DNA from 3 places in the Arthrobacter sp. 9E16 genome. Region 2 is predicted to be linked to each of the others. Evidence: predicted binding sites of a transcription regulator. Region 2 holds the regulator's gene; each other region holds the start of a gene.

The links. Region 2 encodes LexA, which represses DNA repair genes until DNA is damaged. Its sites were predicted from a motif close to TCGAACANNTGTTCGA; they were not measured.
Positions count from the first base shown of each region.
Region 1: CXR00_RS10175 (LysM peptidoglycan-binding domain-containing protein) is a predicted target of LexA. The motif match lies at 7,283-7,298, and genes of this name have one in related genera.
Region 3: CXR00_RS11150 (HNH endonuclease signature motif containing protein) is a predicted target of LexA. The motif match lies at 6,370-6,385, and genes of this name have one in related genera.

Region 1 is NZ_PJIU01000002.1:749,937-759,739, reverse strand. It holds gene hrpB (ATP-dependent helicase HrpB) at 1-2,262, shown strand, start outside; gene CXR00_RS10195 (FUSC family protein) at 2,326-3,387, shown strand; gene CXR00_RS10190 (response regulator transcription factor) at 3,427-4,095, shown strand; gene CXR00_RS10185 (HAMP domain-containing sensor histidine kinase) at 4,110-5,360, shown strand; gene CXR00_RS10180 (hypothetical protein) at 5,461-5,967, shown strand; gene CXR00_RS10175 (LysM peptidoglycan-binding domain-containing protein) at 6,114-7,019, opposite strand; cyclic di-AMP (ydaO/yuaA leader) riboswitch at 7,024-7,174, opposite strand; gene CXR00_RS10170 (hypothetical protein) at 7,411-8,022, opposite strand; gene CXR00_RS10165 (response regulator transcription factor) at 8,235-8,879, opposite strand; gene CXR00_RS10160 (histidine kinase) at 8,867-9,803, opposite strand, start outside.
Region 2 is NZ_PJIU01000003.1:713,956-723,758, forward strand. It holds gene CXR00_RS15525 (class I SAM-dependent methyltransferase) at 3-623, opposite strand; gene hflX (GTPase HflX) at 744-2,315, shown strand; gene CXR00_RS15535 (ATP-dependent DNA helicase) at 2,308-4,350, shown strand; gene lexA (transcriptional repressor LexA) at 4,490-5,320, opposite strand; gene CXR00_RS15545 (LysM peptidoglycan-binding domain-containing protein) at 5,737-6,201, shown strand; gene CXR00_RS15550 (histidinol-phosphate transaminase) at 6,347-7,456, shown strand; gene hisB (imidazoleglycerol-phosphate dehydratase HisB) at 7,550-8,167, shown strand; gene hisH (imidazole glycerol phosphate synthase subunit HisH) at 8,164-8,799, shown strand; gene CXR00_RS18345 (hypothetical protein) at 8,804-8,962, shown strand; gene priA (bifunctional 1-(5-phosphoribosyl)-5-((5-phosphoribosylamino)methylideneamino)imidazole-4-carboxamide isomerase/phosphoribosylanthranilate isomerase PriA) at 9,001-9,750, shown strand; gene CXR00_RS15570 (SseB family protein) at 9,756-9,803, shown strand, end outside.
Region 3 is NZ_PJIU01000002.1:939,997-949,799, reverse strand. It holds gene CXR00_RS11180 (S9 family peptidase) at 1-872, shown strand, start outside; gene ybaK (Cys-tRNA(Pro) deacylase) at 878-1,423, opposite strand; gene CXR00_RS11170 (SufE family protein) at 1,480-1,944, opposite strand; gene CXR00_RS11165 (sulfurtransferase) at 2,018-2,917, opposite strand; gene zapE (cell division protein ZapE) at 3,198-4,235, shown strand; gene CXR00_RS11155 (antitoxin) at 4,404-4,661, opposite strand; gene CXR00_RS11150 (HNH endonuclease signature motif containing protein) at 4,773-6,338, opposite strand; tRNA gene CXR00_RS11145 (tRNA-Gly) at 6,675-6,748, opposite strand; tRNA gene CXR00_RS11140 (tRNA-Val) at 6,774-6,845, opposite strand; tRNA gene CXR00_RS11135 (tRNA-Gly) at 6,890-6,963, opposite strand; tRNA gene CXR00_RS11130 (tRNA-Val) at 7,000-7,071, opposite strand; tRNA gene CXR00_RS11125 (tRNA-Cys) at 7,095-7,168, opposite strand; tRNA gene CXR00_RS11120 (tRNA-Gly) at 7,231-7,304, opposite strand; tRNA gene CXR00_RS11115 (tRNA-Val) at 7,903-7,977, shown strand; gene CXR00_RS11110 (cytochrome) at 8,156-9,037, shown strand; gene def (peptide deformylase) at 9,224-9,803, shown strand, end outside.

The DNA.
Region 1 (9,803 bases), on a different contig from region 2:
CGCCGGCTGCTGGCTGACCCGGGGCTGGAAGGAACATCCGCCGTCGTCCTTGATGAAGTGCACGAGCGCGGGTTGGAAACAGACCTGTTGCTGGGCATGCTCACCGAAGTCCGGCAACTGCGCGATGACCTGACTCTGGTCGCCATGTCGGCGACCTTGGATGCACCCCGCTTTGCTGCGCTGATTGGCAGCGGGGATGGAAGTGAGAGAGACGGGGCCGGCCCGGTTCCCGTCGTCGGCTGCGCCTCGGCACTGTATCCGCTGGACGTTCGGTGGGCGCCGGCACCGTCCCTGCGTCTGGACGAGCACGGGGTGACCCGTAGTTTCCTCCATCACGTGGCGGATACGGCGGCCGCTGCACACAGCGAACTGCTGGCCGGAAATCCAGAGGCCGATGCCCTCGTCTTCGTACCTGGCGCCTGGGAAGTCTCCCATGTGGCCGCACGCATCCGCAGTAGCGCCGGAGCCGGAACCGAGGTGCTGGAGCTGCACGGGCAGATCGACCCGCGGGAACAGGATCGGGCCGTCTCGGGGAGGTCAGCCGGCGGCAAGCCGCGAATCATCGTCTCCACCAGCCTGGCTGAATCCTCCCTAACAGTCCCTGGGGTCCGTCTGGTCATCGATTCCGGATTGGCACGGGAACCGCGCCGGGACGCGGCACGCGGCATGTCGGGATTGGTGACCGTTTCCTGCTCCCGGGCATCCGCTGAACAGCGCGCCGGACGTGCCGCCCGCCAGGGACCGGGACGCGTTGTCCGGTGCTATGACGAACGAACCTTCGGAGCCGCACCGGCACACCAGACACCTGAGATCTCCGTTGCAGACCTGACGGCTGCAGCTCTGGTCCTGGCCTGCTGGGGCGCGCCGGGCGGTGAAGGATTGGCGCTGCCGGATGCACCGCCGCATAGGGCCATGGAAGATGCTCAAACCGTGCTGCGGGATCTTGGTGCCGTGGAAACCTCCGGCGCCGTCACCCCGATGGGTAAAACACTGGCAGGAATACCAGCCGATCCCCGCTTGGCGCGGGCCCTGCTGGACGGATCCGGTGTTGTTGGCGTTCGCACGGCGGCAGAGACCGTGGCCCTGGTTTCCGGAGACCACCGCGCTCCGGGCGCCGACCTCACGCGCCTTCTCACCGCCCTGCGCTCGGGACGGGACCCCGGGGAGAGACGCTGGTCGGAGGATGTGCGGCGCATGGAGTCCATCGCCCGGCGTGACGCCCGGCGTGAAGAAGCAGCGCGCCGTGAAGAATCTCTTGATGTGGCAGCCACCGACGCCGTTGGCTTCGTGATCGGGCTCGCGTTTCCGGACCGCATCGCCCGCCGGGTGCCCGGAGAAGGACCTGAGCGCTATCTGCTCTCCTCCGGGACACGTGCCGGCTTGCCGGCCGGAAGCCCGCTGACAGGCCATGAATGGCTGGCAGTTGCCGAAGTGACCCGCGCCCAAGGCCGGGATGCGGCGGGAACGGGAGCCGTGATCCGTTCCGCCGCTCCGTTGAGCGAGGAAGCTGCTGCCTCCGCGGCACGGCATCTGCTCACGGACACGGTGGAGGCACGCTTTGTGTCCGGCCGCGTCACGGCGCGGCGGGAACGCAGGCTGGGAGCGATCGTGTTGTCCTCAACGCCCGTCCGCCCGTCGGCCGAGGAAGGGAAACCGGCAGTGGCACGTGCCCTGGCATCGGAGGGCCTCGGAGTCATCGGGTTTTCTCCCGCCGCGGATTCCCTCCGCCGCCGCATGGCCCTGATCCGCCGGGAGCTGGGGGAGCCGTGGCCGGATGTTTCGGAGCCGGCGCTGCTGGCCAGGCTGGAGGACTGGCTGGCACCGGAACTGAACGCCCTGGCCGCCGGTGCCTCCGTGAACGGCATCGATCTCACCGAGCCGCTGCGCCGGCTGCTGCCCTGGCCCGAGGCCTCACAGTTGGCCGAGCTTGCACCGGAGCGGCTCGCCGTTCCCAGCGGCTCCCATGTGCGGATCACTTATCCGGACCCCGACGACGACGGCCGCCCGGTGGTGGCAGTCAAACTGCAGGAGTGCTTCGGCTGGGCAGAAACCCCGCGGCTGGTGAATGGCAGGGTGCCGGTGCTGTTCCACCTGCTCTCACCGGCACGCCAGCCCCTTGCCGTAACGGATGACCTGGCCTCATTCTGGGCCGGGCCTTATCAGCAGGTCCGGGCGCAGATGCGCGGCAGATATCCCAAACATCCCTGGCCCGAGGATCCCTGGTCGGCGAAGGCCACGGCAAAAACGAAGGCAAGGATGTAGCTGCGACGGGTATCACGTGGGTGACTCCGCGGCTGCGGTCGAGTCCGCTCATAGGCTGGTTGGGTGGCAATTCGAGATTTCCTGGCGGTCCCGGCAGGCCGTGGCCACCGATTTCCGGCAGTTCGGGTAGCCGCTGGCCTTCTGGTTCCGTTGCTGGTACTGATTCTGCTCGGCCGCACGGACCTGACCATGTGCGCCATCTTCGGTTCGCTGACCGGAGTCTTTGGCCGCAGTGAACCCCACTGGCGCCGGCTCCGGCATCAATCACAGTCCGGGGTACTCATGATCCTGACCGTGGTCGCAGGCGTCTGGATGTCCCTGGCCGGACGAGGCGACTGGGAAGTCGTTGCGGCCGCGACAGTCATCGCCGGCATCATTTCCGTTGCCGCCGACTATCTGCGGGTCCGGCCCGCCGGGCCGTTCACTTATATTTTTGCTTTCACCGCAACTGCCGCTGCCCCCTTTACGGGAGCCGTAAGTGAAGCTGCCCTGGCCGCGGGAGGCGGCGCGGCGACGGCAGTGGTCCTGGGCATCGCCGGCCGGGCCCACGCGCGCCGCCACAGCCCGCTCCTGCACCGACCGTCCGTGCCGCCGCCGGATTGGCGGGCGATCCTGCAGCATTCGGGCAGATACGTCACCGCTGTGGCGGCGGCCGGTTCCCTTGCCGTACTGGTTGGACCCGGACACAGCTACTGGGCGATGCTGGCGGCGTGCGCCCCGATTGCTGCCGTGAACGCGGCACGTGCTCCGCTGCGGGCGGCACATTTCATCCTGGGAACCTACGCCGGAGTGCTGCTCTCGGCACTGCTGCTCCAGCCGGACTGGACCCCGGTGCAGCTGGCCGTCCTGCTGACCCTGCTGCAGTTTGCCGGTGAGATCTACGTGATCCGGCACTATGCGCTGGCCATGGTGTTCCTGACCCCTGTGGCCCTGCTGATGGGCGGCTTTGTGTCCACTCAGCCGGTCTGGGAACTGACCATTGACCGGGCGGTGGAAACCACCATCGGCGCGGTGGTCGCCGTCGTCGTCGTCCTGCTCACCACGCGCCAAAAGGGAACGCAGGCGCCCTCCACAGCGAACGATTCTGCAGCAATCGAGGGCCACGGGTACCCAAACCCGAGCTGACCCCGGGCCCGCCGGGCGCCCGGCCAATAGACTTTCGGCATGACGGACCGACCCCGGATTCTCGTCGTGGAAGATGACCGGCAGCTGTCCCGGATGCTGGCGGACCTCCTGGAATCGGAGGGCTACGCCGTGACCCTGGCTTTTGACGGGCAGCGCGCACTCCACGAGGGCCTGACCCACCCCTTCGACGTTCTGCTCCTGGACCGCGGGCTGCCCGCCATCGAGGGACTGGATGTGCTGTCGCGGCTCCGCAGCCGCGGGATCCTGACACCGGCCCTGGTCCTGTCCGCCCTGGGCAACCCCGCGGACCGCGTCGAGGGGCTGGACCGCGGAGCCGAAGACTACCTGGCGAAACCCTTTGACATTGACGAGCTGCTGGCCCGCCTTCGGGCACTGCGGCGCCGGAACATCGCACGGGTTCCCGTGCTGTCCGTGCCCGGCGGAGTCTTCGACACCGCGGGCCGCACGGTAACCACCGACGAGGGGGAAGTGGTGGTGCTCTCGGACCGGGAGAGTGCGCTGCTGGAACACCTGGCCCGCCGGCCCGGTCAGGTGTTTCCGCGGGCTGACCTGCTGAACGCAGTCTTTCCGGAAGCGGACGACGACGGGGTGGTGGACACATATGTGCATTACCTTCGGCGCAAGCTGGGCAGGCAGGCAGTGCTGACGGTGCGGGGAATCGGTTATCGGCTCGGTGCCGGGTCATGAGGGTTCGGCGGCCGTTGAGCGGGAAACCGCGCAGCTTGGAGGACACTGAACTGCGGCGGGCCGCGCTGCGGCTGGCGGTACAGTTCACGGCACTGACCGTGGTGCTGCTGGGTTTGGCCGGCGTTCTCGTGTACGGACTCGTGTCCGCCCAGACCCGGAGCGCTGCGGAGCAAACCCTCATTTCGGCTGTGGAGTCCGACTCTCCGCGGGAAGCTCCGCTGGGTGTTTTTTTGGCCGTGTACGACGACGGCCGGTTGGCCGTGTCCCGCAACATGCCCTCGGGTCTGCCGGACGAAGAGGCGCTGGCTGAAGTAACAAGAACCGGGGAGTCCCGCCGGGACACGGTAACCGCCGGGGACCGCAGCTATGAAGTCCTCACTGCCCGCCGCGGCGGCGATGTGGTGCAGGCTGCCGTCGACACACGGGAGGCCACTGAACAGCTGCGCCGCCTGGCTCTGGCGCTGGTGGTGTCGGTCCTGGCGGCGGGGGTTGCCGCCGGTGCGCTTTCGGCCTGGGCGGCACGGGCCGCCATGCGGCCGATGGCCGAAGCCCTGGCCCTGCAGCGGCGCTTTGTCGCCGATGCCAGCCATGAATTGAGGACACCGCTCACACTCCTGAGCATGCGCGCACAGATGCTGCGCCGTCGGCTGGCTGCGGAAACGGATGCGCCGAAGTCCATCGAGGAAGCCGTCCACGCTGCCGACGAGGTGGTGGATGACACCAAGGTGCTTAACGGAATCCTCGAAGATTTGCTGATGTCTGCTGATCCCCGCCAATCGGGACCGTTGGAGGAGGTAAACCTGGTGTCGCTGGCCGGCTCCACCGTCAACTCCCTGGAACCCGCGGCTCATCGGCGGGGATTGACTCTGGAACTTGAAGCCCCCGAGCCGCAGGTGCTGGTGCGCGGCGGACAGTTCGCGCTGCAGCGGGTGTTCACTGCGCTCGGCGCCAACGCCTTGGACTATGCCCGTTCACGGGTGCGGTTCTCGGTTCGAAAAAGCGGCGGAGAAGCGGTCATTCGTGTGTCCGACGACGGACCTGGCTTTCCGCCCGGTTTCAGCCGGCACGCCTTCGAACGGTTTGCCTCGGCCCGCGACAGGGCAGAAGAAGCGCCGGGACCACGGCATTACGGTCTGGGACTGGCCCTCGTGGCGGAAATTGCGGCACGGTACGGCGGCAGCGTCCGGGCCCTGCCGGCGGTGAATGGGTCCGGAGGTGTGCTGGAAGTGCGGCTTCCGGCAGCCCGGGAGCATTCCCCGTTCTGAGCAGCAGAAACCCGAGAGCCGTGGAAGTCTAAGAATCCTCGAAGAATCAGCTCCGAAAATAGTTGTGTAGGTAAACCACTATTGGAGGTGAGTAAACACAATGGCTTTCCGGGACAAGGTCAGGGGCCCGCTCGGCTGGATTCTTGGTGTCGTGGGAGGTCTGGCACTGCTGGCTGGTGCCTTCTTTGCCGGACTGGCCACTGGTGACAACAGCGTTGACCAGGAACAGGCGTCAGTGACCGAACAGCAGGAAAACCAGCAGGACCCGGACACGGACCAAGACTCTGATTCCAAGCCGGAAAAGGGTATGCCTGACGGTGACCACAAGATGCGTGGCGACGACAGTGAAGCCCAGGGCGACGGACAGGAGCCGGGGAACGGAGACAAGAAGGGTGTCGAGGAAGGCACCGACGACGGAACCACCGACGACGGCACCACAGAGGATGCACCGGAACGCGGGCACGCCGGGCGCCATCACGATGGCAAGTTCGACGATGGCACCCCGGATGAAGACCGCCCGGCCAGGGACCGACACAGCGATGGTGACCACCATGAAGACGGTGGGAACGATGAAAACGAAAACACTGAGAACGAGCCCGCGGCCTGACTTTTCAGTCCACCGGCGCACCCCAACCGGGTGCGTGCCCTAACCAAAAAGAGAACGCCCGGCCACTTGGCCGGGCGTTCTCTTACCTTTATCGAGGCGCAGGTCCGTTCGCTTCCTGCGCCCCATTAGGAGCTACTGCTGCGTGATTACGCTACGCGGTAGTAGACAGCGCCGGAACCGACGTTGGCGCTCTGCTGGACAGTCTGGTTGCCGTTCCATCCGCTGTGGATGGCCTGGCCGTCACCAACGTAGATGGCGATGTGGGCAAGGCCCATGCCGCCGTCGGCGTAGTAGATGATGTCGCCGGGCTGGGGGTCAGAAACCGGGGTTCCGTAAGCAGCCAGCTGTGCCGGTGCCAGGTCGCCCACCGAGTGGCCGGCTGCCCGGAGGGCAACCTCCACCAGGACGGTGCAGTCCTGGGCGGCGCCCATCTGGGCGTAGGCGGAGTTCAGCATGATGGAGTTCGTGCCGGTGACAGCTGCACCCGTGGAAGCAGCCGGGGTCACGGAGGACGCCGGGGTGCTGAAGGTGCTGAAGTCGGCTGCGGCCGGGCTGGCTTCAGCCGGTGCGGTGTAGGCGGCCTCAGCCGGTGCGGCGTAGGCAGCTTCGGCGGGTGCGGCGTAGGCAGCTTCAGCTACCTCAGCAACAGCGCCTCCGGCATACGTGATGACGTCACCGGGGTAGATGATGGATTCCAGCGAAAGGCCGTTCAGGGCCAGGACGTTGTCCAGGCTGACGCCGTAGGTGGCTGAAATTGCACTCAGGGTGTCGCCCGACTGGACAACGTGAGTTGACGCGGTGGAGACTGCGGCGGGTGCCGGAGTTTCCACGGGTGCGGCGACAGCCGCAGGAGCGCTGTAAGACTCGGTTGAGTCGTTGGCGATGACGCCTGCCGAGGCGGGGCCGGCCATGCTCAGCACCAGGCCGGAGCCTGCCGCCATGACTGCAGCGGCGCTGCCCACGGTGCGGGCCTTGCTGCTTGCGGTGTTTGCGATTGCGGCCAACAGTCCGATATTTCCGGCACGGTGGCGTCCACGAGTATTGTTCAACATTAGAGTTACCTCTCCCGATACCTGCGAGGTGAGCTGTCGGATGCGGATGGGAGTCATCCGGTCCGCCGAAGAAACCTCGGCTGACTTAACCCCAAGGATTCAAGGAACCCGTAAGTGGTTCCCCCGCCTCTGCCGAAGTGTGAAATCTGTGGACCTTGACCAGCGGCAGAGCTAGGTAACAAGTCAAGGGCGCCGTTTCAGGTAACGGCTTGGCATCAACAGTACAAGCGGATTACGGGAAGATAACTATTTAGTAACGAAGGTCGCACAGGCGTGTGAGTGGCGCCGCTGTGTGGTATGGGTGGTCGGTGGCACAATAGGCCGCCGAGCCCCCGGAAACCGGGGGATAGGGCGAGCGGGCGGATCCCCGCGATCAGCCCGCAGGGGAGCGTTAGGCGGGTGAATCCGTCTGGCGCTCGAGCGTGGCGGAGGTCAACTCCCCGAATCCGTGCACCAGGTCACCGGGTGCAAGCCGGAGCCCGCGGGCCACACCGGAACCCTTCAGCACTGAACCGCGCTTCTCGGCCGGCAGCGAGGCATGGTCCCCGCCGTCGGCCAGCACCACTGACTCTGCACGGACGGCGCCAACGATCTGCGATCCGGAGCCAAGCACTGACCTTCCCGTCACGACGGCACCGTGGGTGAGCCGGGCGCGGTCGCCCACTGCAACAGCATCCGACCGGCCCGCCGTGAGCTGGACGCCGCCCGGCCCCAGGGTGATTTCGGAGCCAAGCAGAAGCATTCCGCCGTCCTCCGCAGACAGGAAAGTGCCCGGATAGAAGATGTTCCGGTCTCCAATGACGCAGAAACTCTGTTCGTCGACGGCAATAACGGTTCCGGGATAAAACACATTACCCTCGCCCAGCTGTGCTTTGCGGGAAATCAGTGTGGATGAAGGGTCCAGGATCTTCTGGGTGGCACAGAGCTGCAGGATTTCCGCGACGGTGAGGTAACCGAATTCTTGGCGAATACTGTCGGGATCGTTCCCTTGAAGCTCTGGCATATTCATCTCTTCCTCGTCATCTTGCCGGACCGGGTATGCATCAACCGGGACCGGGGCACTCTTTAGCCTACCTGTCCTGTTAGCTGTGCAGCAGCGGACTGGAGGGAAGGATCAGCGGAACAGTCCGATGACACGTTTGTCCAGAGTGCAGGCGGGGTGCACAGGAGAAAAAATGCTTGGGTCGGCAAATGCTTTCCGTAAATCCCAGGCAATTAGGACCGAAGGTACGCCAATGTGGCCAGAACCCGGCGGTGGCCGCTGTCGGACGGAGAAAGACCGAGTTTCGCGAAGATATTGCCGATGTGCTTGCTGACGGCGGTTTCGGAAACGGAAATGGCCTGGGCAATGGCAGTGTTGCCGAGTCCTTCGGCCACCAGCCCCAGCACTTGGAACTCCCGCGGAGTCAGCGACCTCACCGGGTCCTGCGTGCCGCGGCGGCTGAAGAGCTGGGCAATGACTTCCGGGTCCATCACCGTTCCGCCGGCCAGGACACGCCTCAGGCCGTCCACGAAATCGCCCACCTTGCCCACACGTTCCTTCAGCAGGTAGCCCACGCCCTGCGCACCGGAGGCCAGGAGCCGGCTAGCATATCTGTCCTCCACATAGGAGGACAGGACCAGGACCGGAAAGTCCGGTACCCGCGAACGCATCTCCAGCGCGGCGCGCAGCCCCTCATTAGTGAACGACGGCGGCATCCGGACATCGAGGACCGCCCCGTCCGCGCTCCCCGGCTCAAAGGCAGCGAGCAGGTCCTCAGCGTTGTCGGCCGAGCCGACCACCTCGAAACCCTCGCCCTTCAGCAACAGCTCCAGTCCGGCGCGCAGAAGGGCATCATCTTCGGCGATCAGAAGGCGCATGGCAGTTCCACCCTTAGCTCGGTTGGTCCGCCCTGCGGACTGTTGAGGATCAGCTTGCCGCCAAAAGCGGAGGCCCGGCGGGCAATTCCCGCCAGCCCGGTGCCCCTGCCGGCCCCGGGGCCGGGACCGGTGCTGGCGCCGGGCACTGCACCATACGCCGGAACTGCAGCCCCGCCGTCGCCGTCGTCGCTCACCCGGATCACCAGTACATCTTCGCGCGGTATGGCCTCCGTGCGCAGGACCACGTCGATTCGCGACGCATTCGAATGCTTCGCCGCATTGGTTAGCGCCTCGGCCAGCACAAAGTAAGCAGCTGATTCCACAGCCGCAGGAGCGCGCAGCAGGCCGTGCACGTCCAGGGAACACGGAATGGGAGAGCGGCTGGTCAGTGCTGAAGCAGCTCCGCCCAGGCCCAGCTCATCAAGGATGGGCGGGTAGATATCGTGCACGGCCTCGCGCAGGCCGGCCAGTGCCTCGGTGGCGGCGTCCTGGGCGCGGCTGATGAACGGCGCTGCGGCGGCGGGATCGCTCTCCGCTGCGCGCTGGGCCAGCCCGAGCATCATCACCACGCCCACCAGCCGGTTCTGGGCGCCGTCGTGCAGTTCCCTTTCGATTCGGCGCAACTCAGCGGCATGGGCGGTCAGAGCGCTGGCGCGGGCAGCGGAGAGATCCTGGATCCTGCGGGAGAGCTCGTCATACCGGCGGGGCGAAAGAATGGCCAGCGTCCCGCCGCTGAGCCGCCGCGCCAGCCACGGAGGCAGCAGCCACGCTGCATATCCGTAGATCAGGCCCAGCAGGACGGTGGCTCCTGCCGCAGGCCAGCTGGTCACCGGAAAGGCCAGCTCAAGCGGCGTCGCCGGGGGAAACAGCACCCATAACGGCGCCGCGAATACGTAGAGCACCGCGGCCAGCGGCAGCGCCACG
Region 2 (9,803 bases):
AGTCAGCTGTCTTCGGGACTGCGGGTAATTTTGAGGATCCGGAAGGATTTGGCGGTGCTGTGCCGGGACACCGAGTATCCGGACCCCAGCTGCTCGGTCATCCATTTCTGCAGTGAATCCGCTCCCAGGTTTTTCTGCACCACCAGCCACGCGGTTCCTTCCGGCGCCAGCCGCGGCAGCCACAGAAGCAGGAGCGCATGCAACTCGTCCTTGCCGATGCGGATGGGCGGATTGGACCAGATGGTGTCGAACCGCAGCTGCGGATCGACGTCCTCGGGCCGGCTGGCAGTGACATTGTCCAGGCCCAGTGCGGCGGCATTGTCACGGGTCAGGGCCAGGCACCGCTCGTTCACATCCACGGCGTACACGCGGGCTGCCGGGGATTTCAGGGCCATGGTCAGCGCCACCGGCCCCCAGCCGCAGCCAATGTCCAGCAAATTCCCCTCCGGGGAGGGGGACGGAACTTCGTCCAGCAGAATCACAGTGCCTTTGTCGATGCCGTCGGGGCTGAAGATGCCGCCGGAGGTAACGAGGGTACGCTCCCGGCCATCGAGCGTGACATGGAGCGGCCGGCGGACCTCGGGCCCGGACGGCTGTGAACTGAAGTAATGGTCTGAACCCATAACAAACCAGATTAGTGGGTCTGCGGCAGGCAGCGGAAACCGGATTCAGCGGCGGGCAAATCGCGCCCCCAAATGTCCGTGCCCTGACTTACCATGGAGAACACGGCTTATAAGGAGAATATGACGATCAACAATTCCCGTCCTGGCACGTCCGGTTCCGCTCAGCCCACACCGGAGCTGAGCCCCGAAGACATCCAGGGGGTCATTGACAGGATCCTCGCCAAGGAAAGCGCTGCGGAGGCCAAAGCTCCCGCCCGGGACGTCCCGCGCGGCAGAGCCCAGGCTCTCTCTTCCGAGGACGCCGGGCATTCAGTGCACGACGGCGACCAGGAAGACCTTCGCGAGCGGCACGCACTGCGGCGCGTGGCCGGCCTGTCCACCGAACTCGAAGACGTAACCGAAGTCGAGTACCGCCAGCTTCGCCTGGAGCGGGTGGTACTGGCCGGACTGTGGAGCGAAGGAACGGCGGCCGACGCCGAGAATTCCCTGCAGGAACTGGCAGCCCTCGCCGAAACGGCAGGCTCCGAGGTGCTCGACGGCGTCATCCAGCGCCGCCTGAAGCCCGATCCGGGCACCTTCTTGGGATCCGGCAAGGCCCAGGAACTCAAGGACATCGTGGCCGCCACCGGCGCTGACACGGTCATCGTGGACAGCGAACTGGCCCCGTCCCAGCGCCGCGGACTGGAAGACATCGTCAAGGTCAAGGTCATCGACCGGACGGCCCTCATCCTGGACATCTTCGCCCAGCATGCCAAGTCCCGCGAGGGCAAGGCCCAGGTGGAACTGGCCCAGCTCGAGTACCTGCTGCCGCGACTGCGCGGCTGGGGCGAATCCATGTCCCGGCAGGCCGGCGGCCAGGTGGGCAGCGCAAGCGCCGGCATGGGTTCACGTGGTCCCGGTGAAACCAAGATTGAGCTGGACCGGCGGAAGATCCGTACCCGGATGGCGAAACTGCGGCGCGAAATCGCGGGCATGAAACCTGCACGCGAAACCAAGCGGGCCAACCGCCAGCGCAACCAGGTTCCTTCGGTGGCTATCGCCGGGTACACCAACGCGGGCAAGTCGTCGCTCCTGAACCGGCTGACGGATGCCGGTGTCCTCGTCGAGAACGCCCTGTTCGCCACCCTGGACCCCACCATCCGCAAGGCCCAGACCGAAGACGGGATCGGCTACACCCTGGCGGACACCGTCGGATTTGTCAGGTCGCTGCCGACCCAGCTGGTGGAAGCCTTCCGCTCCACGCTGGAGGAAGTGGCGGACGCTGACCTGATCCTGCACGTCGTGGATGCCTCCCATCCTGACCCGGAGGGCCAGATTGCCGCCGTCCGCACTGTGCTGACGGATGTTGATGCCCGCAAGATTCCGGAAATCATCGTCCTGAACAAGGCCGATGCCGCCGATCCGTTTGTCCTGGAACGCCTCCGGCAGAAGGAACGCCGCCACGTGGTGGTCTCCGCCCGTACCGGTGAAGGCATCGACGAGCTGCTGCAGGCGATCTCCGAAGGGATTCCCCGCCCCGCGGTGGACCTGACGCTGATGGTTCCCTACGACCGCGGAGACGTGGTCTCCCGGCTGCACAGCCCGGACACTGAAATCCTGTCCGTGGACCACTCCGAAACCGGAACCCGGCTGCATGTCATGGTCCGCGAAGGCCTTGCTGCTGAACTGGAGCCGTTCGTCACCCATGAGTAAAGACACCACCGGCGAAGTCCTGGAACTTCTGGACACCGCCGTTGCCGGCATGGGCGGACAAAACCGCCCGGGCCAGCATGAAATGGCCCGACAGGTCACGCAGGCCATAGACGAAGGAAAGCACCTGCTGGTTCAGGCGGGCACCGGAACCGGCAAATCGCTGGCCTATCTGGTGCCGCTGATCCATCACTCGCTGGAGAGCACCAAGCCGACGCTGGTGTCCACTGCAACGCTGGCCCTGCAGTCCCAGATTGTGGGCCGGGACCTGCCTCGGCTGCTCAAGACCCTTCAGCCGCAGCTCCCCCGCGAAGTGGACGTGGCACTGCTCAAGGGCCGCAGCAATTATGTCTGCCTGCACAAGACCGGCGGGGGATTTCCTGAAGAGGAAGATCCCGCCGGTGCCCTGTTCACGCTGGGAGATGACCATGGCGTCGCCCACCCTTCACCGGCTCCCACCTCGGCCATGGGCCGGGAAGTGGTGCGGCTGCGTGAATGGGCGGAGGAAACGGACACCGGCGACCGGGATGATCTGGTCCCGGGTGTGAGTGACCGGGCCTGGCGGCAGGTATCGGTGACTTCCATGGAGTGCCTGGGAGCACAGAAGTGTCCGGTCGCCGCTGAGTGCTTCAGCGAGCGTGCCCGTGCACAGGCCGCCGTGGCCGACGTCGTGATCACCAACCATGCGATGCTGGCGATTGCTGCCTTCGAAGGCCTGGCCGTGCTGCCGGACTATGACGTGGTGGTCATTGACGAGGCGCACGAACTGCAGGACCGCGTCACCGGTGCTGTCACCGGCCAGCTCTCCGGCACGGTGATTACTGCCGCTGTTACCGCAGCGCGCAAACACACCTCTGCCAGCGTGGAGGAGCTGGCGCAGGCGGCACGTGCCTTTGAGCAGTCCATGGAGGGTGTTCCCTCCGGCCTGCTGGCCAGCGGGCTGAACGAAGAGCAGGAACAGGCCGTGGGGCGCGTTCGCGAGGCCTGCCGAGTGGCGCTCTCTGATTCCAAGCCCGAGCCCGGGGAAACCGCAGACGGCGGCCGGCAGACGGCCCGTTCACGGCTTATGGCCGTGCTGACTGTCTGCGAGCGGCTGATCTCGGCACCGGCGGCCGGCGAGGTGATTTGGGCGTCCCGGCCCAGTTCCTTCTCCCCGTCGGGAGGTTTTTCACCGCCCGACGAGACCGCCCCCGCCACCCTGAACGTTGCTCCGCTGTCAGTAGCGGGACGGCTGCGTGAAGGATTGTTTGACGGGCACACCGTTGTCCTGACCTCGGCAACCCTGGCGATCGGCTCCGAGTTCGGGCCGGTGGCCGGTGCCCTGGGCCTGTTGGGTCCGGGTGCACCGTCCTGGACCGGAACCGACGTCGGCAGTCCCTTCGATTACCCGCGCCAGGGGATTCTGTATGTGGCCAAGGACCTGCCCAAGCCGGAGCGGGGTACCTCCGAGGCTCAGCTGAATGAAATCGAAGCGCTGCTTAAGGCCTCCAACGGCGGCGCGCTGGGCTTATTCTCCTCCCGGCGAGCGGCCGAAGATGCCGCCGATGCCATGCGCACCCGGGTGGATTTCCCCATCCTGTGCCAGGGGGAATCTTCCATGTCTTCACTGGTCAAGCAGTTCTCTGAAGAGCCGGACACCTGCCTCTTCGGCACCATGTCGCTATGGCAGGGCGTGGACGTTCCCGGAGCCGCGTGCCGGCTTGTCCTCATCGACCGCATCCCGTTTCCCCGTCCCGATGACCCGCTGATGACCGCCCGCACCCGAGCAGTGGCCAAGGCCGGAGGCAACGGGTTCATGTCCGTGGCGGCGACCCATGCCGCCGTGCGTCTGGCACAGGGCGCCGGGCGCCTGATTCGTGCGGCGGGGGACCGCGGTGTGGTGGCTGTCCTGGACTCCCGGCTGGCCACGGCCCGGTATGGGGGCTTCCTGCGCGCAGCGCTGCCGCCGTTCTGGTCCACCACGGACCGCTCCGTGGTGCTCTCCGTTTTGGGCCGGCTCGCAGAGCAGTCGGCAGCCGAGGAGCTGTCGGCGGGATAGGCGGGCTGCGGGGGCAACCGCGGCACTCTGCGGCCCAGTGAGGCCGGGCAGCAAAGACATGGACATGCAAATGGCGGCCGGAATATTTCCGGCCGCCATTTGCGTGCTTTCCGCTGCAGGGATCCCGCCGGGACATCGGCTAAAGAGCGCGCATCACCGAGACAACTTTGCCCATGATGACGGCGTGATCGCCCACAATGGGCTCGTACCGCGTGTTCTGCGGCAGCAGCCAGGTGTGGCCGTTGCGCTGCCGGAAGGTCTTGACCGTGGCTTCATCGTCGAGGAGGGCAGCCACAATGTCACCGTTCTCAGCTGTCGGCTGGCGGCGCACAACCACCCAGTCACCGTCGCAGATGGCGGCATCAACCATGGAGTCTCCCGAAACCTTCAGCATGAAAAGGTCACCGTGTCCCACCAGCTGACGGGGCAGCGGCATGATGTCCTCCACCACCTGCTCCGCAAGGATGGGTCCGCCGGCGGCGATGCGGCCGACCAGCGGCACCATGGCGGTATCAACGGAGGTGGCAAGCTCGGTTACCGAGGCCAGCGCCGGGGTTGAGCCTGCGCCCTCTTCATGCTGGTCTCCGGTGCGCCCCGCAGCGCCGGCTGAAGGGCTGTTGTCCGTGCCGGAGCCGGGGCGTCCCGGCCCCTCTTCGGCTGCCGTACCGGAGGACCCGTCACGGAGCATCAGGGGAATGAGGATTTCCATGGCGCGGGGGCGCTTCGGATCACGGCGGATGTAGCCGAGCTTCTCCAGCTGCATGAGCTGGTGGGTCACGCTGGACAGGCTGGCCAGGCCAACCGTGTCGCCGATTTCGCGCATGGTGGGCGGATAGCCGTTGGTGCTCACGGACCGCTGAATCATCTCCAGGACGGTCTTCTGCCTGGGGGTGAGCCCTTTGGCGCGCGCACGGGTGCCTGTGGCAGCTGGTTTGTTGGTGCTGTCTTCGGAAGCAGTCCTGCGGGCCACGTCGGGTTCCCTTCGGGTCAGCTGGTCCCGGCAATGCCGGGGCTGGTCGGTAAATGTCTAATCGGTACAAGCCGGGACGTATTGGCCGTGCAAGCCGTTCCGGCGGTTATGTCAGAGGCAGCTGATTCAGTGATCCTGAGGAACCGCTCCGACGCCTGGGCTTCGAGTCGATCCGCAGAACCCGTTGAAGGTTCCCTCTTGTCCTCAACGTTAAGCGAGCAGTGCGGTGTTTTCAAACATTTGTTCGAGCGAGTCTCGACTTTATTAGTAGATAAGTGCTAGAAATAACTCAGCAGAAATCGAACATACTTTCGACAGCCGCCCTCAGCGGAGGTTCGGGTAAGTCGATCAGCTTCCAATCGTTCGAATATGGCTTCGGGTATTTCCTGCAGCCATCGAACCGGAAAGGCGTTGCAATGACAACCCAAACAGTCCCGACAGCTCGAACAGCTGATTCGAGTCATACAGCTGCTTCAATCCATACAGCTGCGTCAAAAACAGCTGCGTCAAACACATCTCCCTCACAGCACCTCGATTCCCGGCCTTCAAATCCTTCCCTGCCGGTCAAGGCGAACTCGCTGCACCTGACTCGCAGGGGCCGTCTGGTTTTCATCGGCCTCCCGCTGATGCTCGCCGCAGCGGCTGCGCTCATTGTGCTGGGTTTCTTCACTGCTCCCGCCATGGCCTCCAGCGGGGGGCCGGACGTGACAAGAACCGTCCAGGTCAGTGTGGCTGCGGGTGAGTCCCTGTGGGGCCTGGCGCAGGAGTTCGCTCCTGAGCGTGACCCGCGGGATGTCATGGAAGACATCATGGAACTCAACAACCTGACTGAATCCCGCCTCATCGTTGGTGCTCAGCTTTACATCCCCGTTGAACGCTGAGCCGGCAACAACGCTGAGCCGCAACACCTCAGGACGAAACACCCAGAGCCAAACAAGTCAGTGCTCAACAACGCGGGACGTAACAAGGCAGGGCGTGCAGCCCGCAGATTCTTCCCGCTCCGCCTTCGAGTCTTAAGCTGTACAGGTGACTGAACAGCTGGCGAGACTCAACCGACTTCCTCTGCGCGATGACCTCCGCGGACTGACGCCCTATGGCGCACCCCAGTTGGATGTGCCCATCCTGCTGAATGTCAACGAGAATACGCATGGCCTGCCGAAATCCGTGCGGGAGGCGATTGCGATCTCTGTGGAGCGGGCCGTGGCCGGACTGAACCGCTACCCGGACCGGGAATTCACGGAACTGCGGGACCGGCTTGCCGCTTACCTCGGCCACGGACTGACCTCCGAAAATATCTGGGCCGGGAACGGCTCGAACGAGGTCCTGCAGCAGATTCTCCAGGCGTTCGGCGGTCCCGGACGGACGGCCATGAGTTTCCCTCCCACTTATTCCATGTATCCGCTGCTCGCCAGCGGCACCGGCACCCGCTACGTCACGGGACACCGAAGCGACGACTTCGGGCTTACGGCTGAGTCAGCTGCAGAACAGGTTCGCGCCGAGGCGCCGAACATCGTCTTCCTTTGCACTCCGAACAACCCCACCGGCACAGCACTTTCACTGGATGTTGTGGAGGCCGTCTACGAGGCGGGGGCCGCGTCAGAGGCCATCGTGATCGTGGATGAGGCCTACGGCGAGTTCTTCCATGCCGGCACTCCGAGCGCCCTGGAACTGCTGCCGGGACGCGAGCGCCTGATCGTCTCACGCACCATGAGCAAAGCCTTTGCGCTCGCCGGAGCCCGGATCGGCTACATGGCAGCCGCCCCCGAGGTTACCGATGCCCTCCGCCTGGTGCGGCTGCCGTACCACCTGTCCGCCATCACGCAGGCCACCGCCAACGCTGCGCTGGAACACGCAGATGCTTTGCTGGCCAACGTTGAGGACATCAAGGTTCAGCGCGACCGCATTGTCTCCGAGCTGCAGGATCTGGGTCTGAAGCCCGCCCCCTCAGACGCGAACTTCGTCTTTTTCGGCGGAATGGAGGATCCCCGGGCCGTCTGGGAAGGCCTGCTGGAGGCAGGCGTCCTGGTGCGCGACGTCGGGATCCCCGGCCATCTGCGTGTCACCGCCGGCACGGAACCGGAGACCAGCGCCTTCCTCGCCCGCCTCCGCGAACTGCTGGCCGCCGGCATCCGGTAACTGGGCCGGGCGCCCGCGCTGCCGCGGCCGGAACAGCACCGGCCGGCAGACACTAAACTGTTAGCAGAGACCATCTTCTTTCAAAGGAAAACCATGACCGTGGAAACCACCACCGGCCGCACAGCCCGCCTCGAACGGGTTACCAGTGAATCGTCAGTGGTAGTGGAGCTGGACCTGGATGGAACCGGCCAGTCCAACATCAGCACGTCCGTGCCGTTCTATGACCACATGCTGACAGCCCTGGCCAAGCATTCCCTGATGGATCTCACGGTCCAGGCGACCGGGGACACTCACATTGATGTCCACCACACCGTCGAGGACATCGCCATCAGCATCGGCGAGGCGCTGAAGACGGCGCTGGGCAACAAGGCTGGGATCCGGCGCTTCGGCGAAGCAACGGTTCCACTGGATGAGGCACTGGCCAATGCAGTGGTGGACATCTCCGGTCGGCCCTATCTCGTGCACACGGGGGAGCCGGCAGGACAGGAATACCACCTGATCGGCGGGCACTTCACCGGCTCGCTTACCCGCCATGTCTTTGAAGCGATCACCCTGCACGCCCAGATCTGCCTGCACATGACCGTCCTCGGAGGACGCGACCCCCACCACATCGTGGAGGCCCAGTTCAAGGCCTTCGCCCGGGCGCTGCGTGCTGCCGTGGAATCGGATCCCCGCGTCGAGGGCATCCCCTCCACCAAGGGTGCCCTGTGAGCCGCAATGTCACAGTCCTGGACTATGGCTCCGGAAACATCCGGTCAGCTGTCCGCGCCCTGGAACATGTGGGAGCCAATGTCACCCTGAGCTCCAAATCCGCCGACGTCCTGAACGCCGACGGGCTGCTGGTGCCCGGCGTCGGCGCCTTTGCCGCGGTGATGCAGGGCCTGAAAGAGGTTGACGCGCTGCGCCTGATTGGTCGCCGCATTGCCGGCGGACGTCCCGTGATGGGCATCTGCGTAGGCCTTCAGGTCCTCTTCGACGAGGGCGTGGAGCACGGCGTGCGGACTCCCGGAATGGGGGAGTGGCCCGGAGTCGTGGAACGCCTGGACGCCGAAGTGGTGCCGCACATGGGGTGGAACACCGTGGAGCCGCCGGCTGGTTCCGAGCTTTTCGCCGGCATCGAGGATGAGCGTTTCTACTTTGTGCACAGCTACGGCGTGCAGAAGTGGGACTTCGACGTGACCCAGCCCGCCATGCGCGCACCCCAGGTCACCTGGTCCGAGCACGGCAGCCGCTTCATTGCCGCTGTGGAGAACGGTCCGCTGACCGCAACACAGTTCCATCCGGAAAAGTCCGGTGACGCCGGTGCGGCGCTGCTGGAAAACTGGCTGAAGACGCTGGGTTAGGGCTATGTGGAGCGTCATCCTGATGGGCCTTGCCGGAATTCTGATCGGCGGCGCCATTTCCTTCCGCCGCCAGGGCATGTCCAAAATCATCACCATTAGTTTCTGGGTCCTTGCGGGAATGTCCCTGCTCGGCGCCTACCTCCTGATCGACAGCAGCGTCTGACCAATCGCCGCTGCCGGAATTCCCACGGAAAGCAAAACATGTCACTTGTTGAAACACCCGTCCTTGAACTTCTGCCCGCCGTTGACGTAGCTGACGGCCAGGCCGTCCGCCTGGTTCAGGGTGAAGCCGGCAGCGAAACCAGCTACGGTGATCCGCTCGATGCGGCCATGGCCTGGCAGAACGACGGCGCCGCCTGGGTTCATTTGGTGGACCTCGACGCAGCCTTCGGCCGCGGCTCCAACCTGCCCCTGCTCAAACGCGTTGTTGACCAGCTGGACATCAAGGTGGAGCTGTCCGGCGGCATCCGCGACGACGCGTCCCTGGACATGGCCCTGGAACTGGGCGCCAGCCGCGTCAATCTGGGCACCGCCGCACTGGAAAACCCGGAGTGGACCGCCAGTGCCATTGCCCGCTACGGCGAGGCCATCGCCGTCGGCCTCGATGTCCGCGGCACCACCCTGGCAGCCCGCGGCTGGACCAAGGAAGGCGGCGACCTGTGGGAGGTCCTGGCCCGTCTGGAAGACGCCGGCTGCCCGCGCTACGTAGTCACCGACGTCACCAAGGACGGAACCCTGCGCGGACCGAACCTTGAACTCCTGCGCGAGGTGCTGCAGCGCACCGACCGCCCCGTGGTCGCCTCAGGTGGCATCTCGTCCCTGGATGACCTGGCCGCTCTGCGCGAACTTGTTCCCCTGGGCCTGGAAGGCACGATTGTGGGCAAGGCCCTCTATGCAGGCGCCTTCACCCTGCCGCAGGCCTTCGACATCGCCGGCCATCCGGAGCGCTAGGACCCATGGCTGAGCGCGCCCTTCCCGGCCACATTGCCGCCGCCCTCGCCGGG
Region 3 (9,803 bases), on a different contig from region 2:
AAGCCGTGCGGGGCTGGTGGAGCGGGGCCATCTATCCCTCGCCTTCCGCCGTCGGCCTGGCCGAGGAGGAAGTCCTGGTTCCCGTGGACGGGGGCATGGCACCGGCCTGGCTGGTCCGGGCTGATCAGGAAGCCGCCACCTGGGCCATCATGGTGCACGGCCGCGGCGCGCAGCGGACCGAATGCCTGCGCGCAGTGCGCACCGCCCGTGCGGCCGGCCTGACGAGCCTGCTCATTTCCTACCGGAATGACGGCGAAGCGCCCTTTGCGTCCGACGGCCGGTACGGCCTGGGCCTGACAGAGTGGCATGACGTCGAAGCCGCCATCCGTTACGCCCTGGACCACGGTGCCAAGGACGTGGTTTTGTTCGGGTGGTCGATGGGAGGAGCCATCAGCCTGCAGGCCGCCGACCGTTCTCCGTTGAGCCGGCATATCCGCGCTCTGGTACTGGACGGTCCGGTGATCAACTGGGTTGACGTGCTGGCCCACCATGCCCGTCTCAACCGAATCCCGGCGCAGGCCGGACGGCTGGGCCAGTGGCTGATCTCCAATACGGCAGGCCGGGCGCTGACAGGTCTTGCCGCACCGCTGGACCTCAAGAGCATGGACTGGGTTTCCCGGGCGGACGAGCTCCGGATTCCCACACTGATTCTGCACAGCGAGGACGACGAGTTTGTTCCCTGCGGCCCGTCTGCGGAGCTGGCCGAGAAGAATCCCGGAGTGGTCACGTTTGAGCGCTTTTCCAAGGCCGGCCACACCAAGGAGTACAACGTGGATCCCGAGCGCTGGGAAACCACCGTGTCGGTATGGCTCAACAACATCCTGGGCCGTACCCGGCATCCGGCTGTGCGCCGTGCGGAGGAACGGGGTTAAGAGCCTTACGCCGGCGTAGCCGCTATGGGCGCCGTGAGGGCGGAGGTGAGCCGGATGAGGTCAAAGGGCGAGAGCCCGATCTGCAGTCCACGCCGTCCGCCGGAAACATAAACGGTGTCCAGCAGTTCCACGCGGTTGTCGATTCCCGCTGGAGAGGGTCGTTTCTGCCCCAGCGGCGAAATTCCTCCCACCACGTAGCCGGTGCGCCTCTCCGCCTCGTGCCGGTCTGCCATTACGGCTTTGCGCGCACCCATCAGCGCGGCGAACTTCTTCAGGTCGAGGTTCTGGGCAACCGGAACCATGGCAACGCCCAGCCGGCCGCCCAGATCCACCATCAGCGTTTTGTAAACGGCCTCCGGCGGCAGCTCCAGTTTCTCCGCTGCTTCCAAACCATAGGAGGGGGCTCCGTCGTCATGCTCATAGTGGCGGACCGTGTACGGAACTTTGGCTTCGTCCAGCAGCCGCGTGGCCGGCGTCGCGCCCTTGCCCGGATGATTGCCCGCGTGTTTATCCGGGTGCTTGCCCGAGTGCTTGTCCCGATTGCCTGCCATGTCTCCGGCCTTTCCTGTGCGAACCGCGCTGCTGGCGAGTGGTGCCGGCGGGCCGGCTACCCCTGGTTCAGTTTTTCGTGCTCGGCCAGACGGCGCTTGATACGTCCCAGCATGGCTGACATGCCGCGCATGCGCAGCGGTGTGATGGCGCGAGTGAGGCCAAGACGGTCAGGAACATCCGCCGGGACGGCCAGAATCTGCTGCGCGGGCAGACCATTCAGGCCCTCATAGAGCACACTGGCGAAGCCCCGGGTGGTGGGAGCCTCCGGCGGTGCCTTGAAGAACAGGGACACCAAATGGTCAGGGGAGTCGTCCACGTCAAGGCTGAGAAACACCGGCGACTGGCACTCGACAACCTGTTCCATCAGCTCCGGCCTGTCGGCGATTTCGGCGGGAAGCTCCGGGAGGCTGCGGGAGAATTCCAGCAGCAGCTCCAGCCGCTCAGCTTCCTCAAGGGCCTGGAAGTCGTCAACAATCTCAGCAAGCTGATCCGGGACGGCGGTTTCGGGGGTGACGCTCATGGGGTGTTAATCTCTCTGCGTTCTAAGGGGTGGGATCAGCGGGGTGAGGACGGATCAGCGGGGTGAGGACGGATCAGCGGGGAGCGCTGCCGGGCTCTTCGCCGCGGGCGATGGGGACGCGTACTGCGTTGCCCCACTCGGTCCAGGAACCGTCGTAGTTGCGGACGGAGTCGAATCCAAGCAGGTGCTTCAGCACAAACCACGTGTGGCTGGAACGCTCACCGATGCGGCAGTAGGCCACGACGTCATCGCCCTCCTTCAGCCCGGCACCTTCCTTGTAAAGCGCCTCCAGTTCTTCGCGCGTGCGGAAGGTTCCGTCTTCGGCGGCAGCCTTGCCCCACGGCACCGACTTTGCGGTGGGGATGTGGCCGCCCTTCATGGCACCCTCATCCATGTAATCGGGCATGTGGGTACGTTCGCCCGTGTATTCGGCGGGGGAGCGCACATCGATCAGCGGCCCTTTGCCCAGGTGGCCGACGACGTCGGGCAGGAAGGCACGGATCTTCTCGTCGTTGCGTTCCACCACCGGGTAATCCGTGGTGTCAACAACCACCTTGTCAGTGGTCATGGGGCGGCCTTCGGCAACCCACTTATCCCGGCCGCCGTCGAGCAGCCGGACATCCTCATGGCCAAAGAGGGTGAAGACCCACAGCGCGTAGGCGGCCCACCAGTTGCTCTTGTCCCCGTAAATCACCACGGTGGAGTCACGGGTGATGCCCTTGCGGGACATCAGCTTCGCGAACGCTTCGCCGTCGACGAAATCACGCGTATCGGCATCGTTGAGGTCGGTGTGCCAGTCGATTTTCCGTGCGCCCGGGATATGGCCCGTTTCATACAGCAGGATGTCCTCGTTGGATTCAAGGACCACCAAGCCGGCGGCGTCCAAGTTCTCGGCCAGCCACTGCGTGGAAACAAGGCGCTCGGGATGGGCATATTCGGAAAACTTGGAAGCGGTGTCAGGGGCAATCGACATGCGCGCGGCCTCTTTCGGATTAAATGATTGCTGCCGGACGCGAAAGCGGCGGCACGGGCTTACCTCTAGCCTAACGATATGGGCGGACGAAAACTTCCTGCAGCTGGACCGGCGTCTTGCCGGCCGCCGAAACAGGGGGTCTGTAACGGCCGAAGACGCCCTGTTGGCGTATCGTTGCAACGGCGGCATTTTGCCGGCGGCGGGCTTGGTACCACTGGCCGCATTACCGTGGGACCCAATATGACGGCTAATAACATCGGATGGACGGAAATTGCGCACAGTGGCACAAGTGGAGCACCTTGCAGAGCGGACTCCCCAGGTCTCGACCGACGAACTTCTGAAGGGTTTTTTCCCCTCGCCCCGGTTCGGTGAAGTTTCCTTCGACAGCTACCGTCCTGACCCCGCGCAGCCGTCACAGGCCAAGGCCGTCAGCGCCATGCGGGACTTCGCCGTCGCCGTCGACGTGCCCGAACCCACCGGCCTGCGCAAGCTCTTTGGTGCAAGAAAGCCTGACTCCAAGGCCGGTTTCTACCTCGACGGCGGTTTCGGTGTCGGCAAAACACACCTGCTGGCCTCACTGTGGCACGCCGTTGAGGGGCCAAAAGCTTTTGGAACCTTCGTGGAGTACACGAACCTGGTGGGGGCCCTCTCGTTCCGCAAAACCGTTGAAGCCCTGAGCGAGTACAAGCTCGTCTGCATCGATGAATTCGAACTCGATGATCCGGGGGACACGGTCCTGATGTCCCGCCTGATGCGGGAACTGGCCGACGCCGGCGTCAAGCTTGCCGCTACGTCCAACACCCTGCCCGGTTCTCTCGGTGAGGGGCGTTTCGCTGCGGTCGATTTCCAGCGTGAGATCCAGGTCCTTGCCGACCAGTTCGACGTCGTGCGCATTGACGGTGAAGACTACCGCCACCGCGGACTGCCCCAGTCTCCAGACCCCGTGAGTGAGGCTGACCTTAACGACCGGGTGGCTGAAGAGTTCAGCGGCAAAATTGTTGCCGACGACGAATTCGCCACCCTCATCAACCACCTCTCCACCGTCCACCCGAGCCGCTACCGTCAGCTCATCGACGGGGTGGACGCTGTTGCCTGGCACAACGTCACCACCATCACCGAGCAGTCCGTGGCCCTGCGTTTTGTGGTGCTGGCTGACCGGCTGTACGACAAGGATGTTCCGATCCTCGCCAGTGGTGTTCCGTTTGATCAGCTCTTCACCGAGGAAATGATGAACGGCGGATATATGAAGAAGTACTTCCGTGCGGTTTCGCGGCTTACGGCGCTGGCGCGCGAAGGGCAGACCGGAGAAGCTGCTTAGCTGCCGGCCTGAAGAATTCCTGCCTGAAGAATCCCTGCCGGCTGGAAGGACACCCGGCCGGCAGGAAAACTCCGGCCGCCGGGAGCCCGGAGACTGCTCCATAAAGACGAAGGACCTGGTCCCGCCGAAAGAGGCGGAGCCAGGTCCTTTTTTGTCGTGCTCTGAAGCTTATACGGCCGGAGGAGTCGGTCCGGGTTCGGTTCCCGTGGCGGGCCCCTGATTGCGGTCGACCTTGTCTACCGCTTCCGAGGCCTTGCTCTGGAAGCCGTCGATCTTGTCCGAGTACTTCCCGCCGGTCTTCTCGTCGACGAATTTCCCCGCGTGACCGATGCCGCCCTTGATCTTGTCGGCGTTTTCACCCACAAGCTCGGTAGCCTTGCCCTTCAGCTCTCCGGCCTTGCCCTTGAGCCCGTCAAATATAGACACGGACCACCTCCTTTCGCAGGGGAAACCATACGTTTCCCGTTCACCGTCAATGATAAGCCCGCTGACTATAAGGACCAAGGAGTGGGGCTTTCTGATTTTTTGGATTCTGTTTCATGCACTTGACCGTGGTGGCCGGAGCGGATGAAAGTAGGTGTTTCTGAGGGGAGCTTGATAGGGATCCACATAGGTGGGTGGCACGAACCCGGGGACACCGCGCCGGACCCCCACCCGCCATTTCTCCCGGTGGATGAGGTGGTGGTGGAACCCGCACAGCAGGACGCCGTTGTCCGTGCTCGTGGCTCCGCCATGAGAGTGATATTCGATGTGGTGTGCCTCGCACCATGGGGCAGGCGCGGTGCAGCCTGGGAAAGCACATCCGCGGTCTCTGGCAATCAGTGCCTTCCGAAGATGCGGCGGAAAGTAGCGGGCCGCGGCACCAACGTCCAGAACGCGGCCCTCACCGCTAAGGACTACGGGGATGATGTCCGCGTCGCAGGCGATGCGGCGTATCTGACGAGCCGGAACAGGTCCGGCGAACGCCAGCATTCCGTTTTCGGGAGTTCTATCCGGATTTTTCCCGGCGGCCTTGGAGCTTCCCGCCCCGGCGGCCGTCAAGCGGTCGCTTAGCTGGTCGTAGGCAATGACAGCCAAGACCTGCGGTTTGGATCCCCCGCTGGCGGGAAGCCTGCCGGACAACAGAGCCAACCGGCACGAGCTTACAAGTCCGTCCAGGCGCTTCTGCGGGTAGCTGCGGGGATCAGCCGGGACTGCACGTCGCTTGCCTTCCAGGTCCATGCAGGAGCCCTCAGCGGCCTTGGCGGCGTCGACTCGCGGATTGGCCTCCGGCGCCAGCGCTGTCATAAGGGTTTCAAATTGGTCCTCTGTGGCAAATATGTCTATTCGGTGCAGCCCGCGGTATCTCCGGCGGATAAACAATCCCTGCAACTCGGCTTTTTGCTGCTCGGACGGCTCTGTTCCGTCGGGATCGAGATGATTGATCCAGGCTTGGGCCACTACGTTGAGAACGTCCTGGTCCTGGCTGGCTGCCACGTCAGTCAATGCTGCCTCCATGGCCGCACGATCCTCACGGGTTCCGCAGCCCTGTACGCGCTTCATAGCCATGCTGATCACTTGTGCAGCTTCGCCTGCCAACAGGCCCTGCCCGGCCCATTCGGCCACCACCGGTAACTCCGGCTCGAGGGTTTCCCCGGAAATGCTTGTTGAGGAAGTGAGCGAAGAACCCAGGCGAATGCGCCTCCAGGCTTCTCGCCGACTGATCCGAAGGCGGTGACGCAGGTACTCTGCCGTGTTCTTGAATTCCTGCTGGACTTGCCCGGACGGGAGGGCCCATGAATCAGTTGTGACGGATGATATCCGTGCGCGTTCGAGGGCAGCGGCGGCGACGATCTGAAGATGGTCGACAAGTCGTGACAGTGACTCAACGTCAGACGCGACGGTGACCAGTTCCGCTGATGACAGGAAGGGAATCCGTTCGTCGAGATCGCGGACAATACGCTGCGCAGCGGGAACCAGACTGCTCAGTGCCGGGATCGGCCGGCTTGCCTGGCCTGCCGAAAAGGAGGGGTGGGTCTCACCTGGGCCTGACCAGGTCTGTGCTTGGTCCTCCGGGGCAGCAGATGCAGCTCCTGTGGTGCGGTCTTTCAGATCCTCTTCCATAGACCAAGATTCTCAGTATCAGTCCGCACCTTCGAACACATATTCGAGTTTGTGGAAAAGAGGCGGCCACGGAGCGTCGATCGGCATCTGTGGAGGAGGATAGGGCCGTGGAAGGAGGGCGGGATCGCCAGGGGAGGGAACCGGATGAGCAGGACAGGGGGAGTAACCAGGACGGCCGGAAAGCTGCGGTCGCATCCCGAGCCAGGGCCGTCGTCGTGCCGACTGTACAAATCCGCTGCCGCCATCAAGGGGGAAACCCAACAGCTTAAACGCAGAAGGAGCAGACCAATTCAATGGCCTGCTCCTTCAAACACCGCTCCGTAGAGCAACTGTGCGAGCGGACGACGGGATTCGAACCCGCGACATCCACCTTGGCAAGGTGGTGCTCTAGCCAGCTGAGCTACGTCCGCAAATCAAGACAACCGAAGTTGTCCGTGCGCGATACTGGGATCGAACCAGTGACCTCTTCCGTGTCAGGGAAGCGCGCTACCGCTGCGCCAATCGCGCTTGAAGCACCAAATCTCCCAAAGAAGATTCGATGCAGTCAAGAGAGCGGACGACGGGATTCGAACCCGCGACATCCACCTTGGCAAGGTGGTGCTCTAGCCAGCTGAGCTACGTCCGCAAAAACACAGTTGTGCGCCAAAACGCCAAACTGTAGTGCGCGATACTGGGATCGAACCAGTGACCTCTTCCGTGTCAGGGAAGCGCGCTACCGCTGCGCCAATCGCGCCCAAAGGGCTTGCAAGTCCTCTGTGGAGGTGGGGACGGGATTCGAACCCGCGTATACGGCTTTGCAGGCCGCTGCCTCGCCTCTCGGCCACCCCACCGTGACCGCTGCGTAAGCATAGGCCGACCAGTTAGAATCAACCGGTTTGTACAGGGACTTGCGAGCGGACGACGGGATTCGAACCCGCGACATCCACCTTGGCAAGGTGGTGCTCTAGCCAGCTGAGCTACGTCCGCATGCTGTAAAAGTGGGAGTATTAGACCTCGAATCGCTTTCGCTTTTCGCGGCGAACTCCCGCTTTCCAACGAAGAAAAACTCTATAGGACTATTTGGAGTTCGTCCAATCGGGCCGGTTTTATGTGGTTGCAGCGCCCGGATCCGATTCACGGCGTTATCGCAGGTGGGGGCTATGGGTGGATGGTGTGTGGCCATCGAATGCTCCGGCAGAGACTGGCGTTAGCGGGTGAGTAGGGGGGGGGGGGGGCGGCCTGCCCCCGTACGGCAGTACGACGACGGCGCTTTTCGGGCGTCATCATCGGTACCGGCGGATGTCCGAAGCTACGGAACGCCGGCCCGCAGTGTGCGGGACGAAGATCTCCGCGGGTACGTGACGCAGATCTGTGTGGACTAAGGTCGCCTGGGCCAGGGCGGCCGCCGGTGCCCTCGCATTGGGGGATCCCGGGGGAGGGTACACGTTCTGCGCCGGGGGAACGGAGTAACCTTGCCCGCATCAAGCGCCGTCGTTGTCTGGCCACCGAGTGCCGGTTTGGCGCCAGCTCCGATCTGGGCTAGCATCTTTAGACGTTGCGGTTGTGAAAACAACACGCGGCTTGGGGGCGATTGGCGCAGTGGTAGCGCGCTTCGTTCACACCGAAGAGGTCACTGGTTCGAACCCAGTATCGCCCACCAAATAACAATGGAGGTCCCCAGGGGCCTCCATTGTTGTATGTGGACGCGTTGTATGCGGACGCTTTATGGCCGGGGGGCAGTGGGTCGGACGTCGCTCTGAATCCGGACCCGGAGTGCGGTTCCTGCTCCTGCGGAGGGTCCCGCAAACTCTGTCAGTGCGAGATGGCAAACTGAAGATATGACTGAACCAGCTCTGGCACATTCAACAGAATTCGGGCGGATGTACTCCCGGTCCCTCTCCGAACCGCCTACGGTACCGTCCATCACTACCGTGATCGCGCAGGGTTCCACCTCGCTGGACGGCTGGCACAGCCACATGGCTGCCACTGCTGTAGTGAAGGATCCCAAGCTCCCCGCAAGCCTCGGCAACCCCGGCGCGCTGCGCTCCCTCGTCAAGGAGGCCTCGCGAGCTTCGGAGCGTTACCGGGACCAGGCGGCTGAACGCGGAACGCGCGTGCACTATTACTGTGAGCAGGTTTCCCTGCGCGCCCTGGACCTTCCCCATGAGCTCGAAGCGGCACGCACGGCGCTGCTGGAACACGGCGAGCATCAGTTCGCCGACCGTTTCGATGAGTGGTGGGACCTGTACCAGGTGGAGCCGCTGGCACCGGAAATCACCGTCTGGAATGACGAACTCGGCTACGCGGGCACCCTTGATCTGGTGGCGCGCATCAACGGCCGGCTCTGCCTCATTGACTACAAGACGAAGAACACGGACCGCGACGGACAGGTCAAACCGCTGGATGACAAGGTTGTCATGCAGCTGGTGGCCGGCATGAAGGCGAAGGAATCCCTGGTGGACGCGGGCAAGGGCGTCTGGGAGCCGTGGGCCTACGGCGAGGATCCGCTGTTGCTCGGTGTCGCCGTCGGGCAAACTGAAGTGCGGCCCATGCGCGCCAACCCCGCTGTCCTTCCGCAGCACTGGTTCAAGTTCTGTGCGCTGCGCCGGCTTTGGCAAACCTCGTACGACGTCGCGGGCGCGGGCCGCGCGCTCCTGCCGATTGCGCCGCCGCCGGTCGGGGCACACGCGGTCCGGTCTCCCCAAACTTCGTCCACCTAAGCGAGCGGGGCAGGGGTATAGCCAAGGGGTGCAGCACCTCAGCAGACACACACCGGGTACCCATTGTGCCTTCGTGCCCCCGCGCCTGGTTGCGCGGGGGAGCCGCAACGCGCCCGGCGCAACTAGACTGGTTCCGGGCAACAATCAGTTAGCAGATGCGCAGTAACAGTAAGGAACGAAACCTAGATGGCAATCCTGAACATCCGGATTATCGGCGACCCCGTCCTGAGGACCCGCGCTGAGGAGGTCACGGACTTCGGACCGGAGCTGGCCAAGCTCGTCGCCGACATGGAAGAAACCATGAAGGATGTTGACGGCGCCGGCCTTGCCGCGCCCCAGGTGGGTGTCAGCCTCCGGGTGTTCACCTACCGGATTGACGGCCAGTCCGGGCACGTTGTCAATCCCGTCCTGGAGCTGAGCGATGACCGCCAGGAAGACCAGATGGAGGGCTGCCTCTCCATTCCCGGACTGGGCTATCCCGTTTCGCGCAGCCGCTGGACCCGCGTCACCGGTGTGGACAAGGACGGCAATCCCGTGACGCTCGAAGGCGAGGGCATGCTCGCCCGCGCTTTCCAGCATGAAACCGACCATTTGGACGGCGTGCTCTACATTGACCGGCTCGAAGGCGAAAACCGCAAGAAGGCACTTCGCGCCATCCGCCAGGCAGACTATGACGCCATTGCCGGACGCACGACGGCGGAGCGCGCCCAGACAGTCGGTTCGGCCTTCGGCGCCGGAGCATCCTTCGGCAACGGCGGACAGGCCT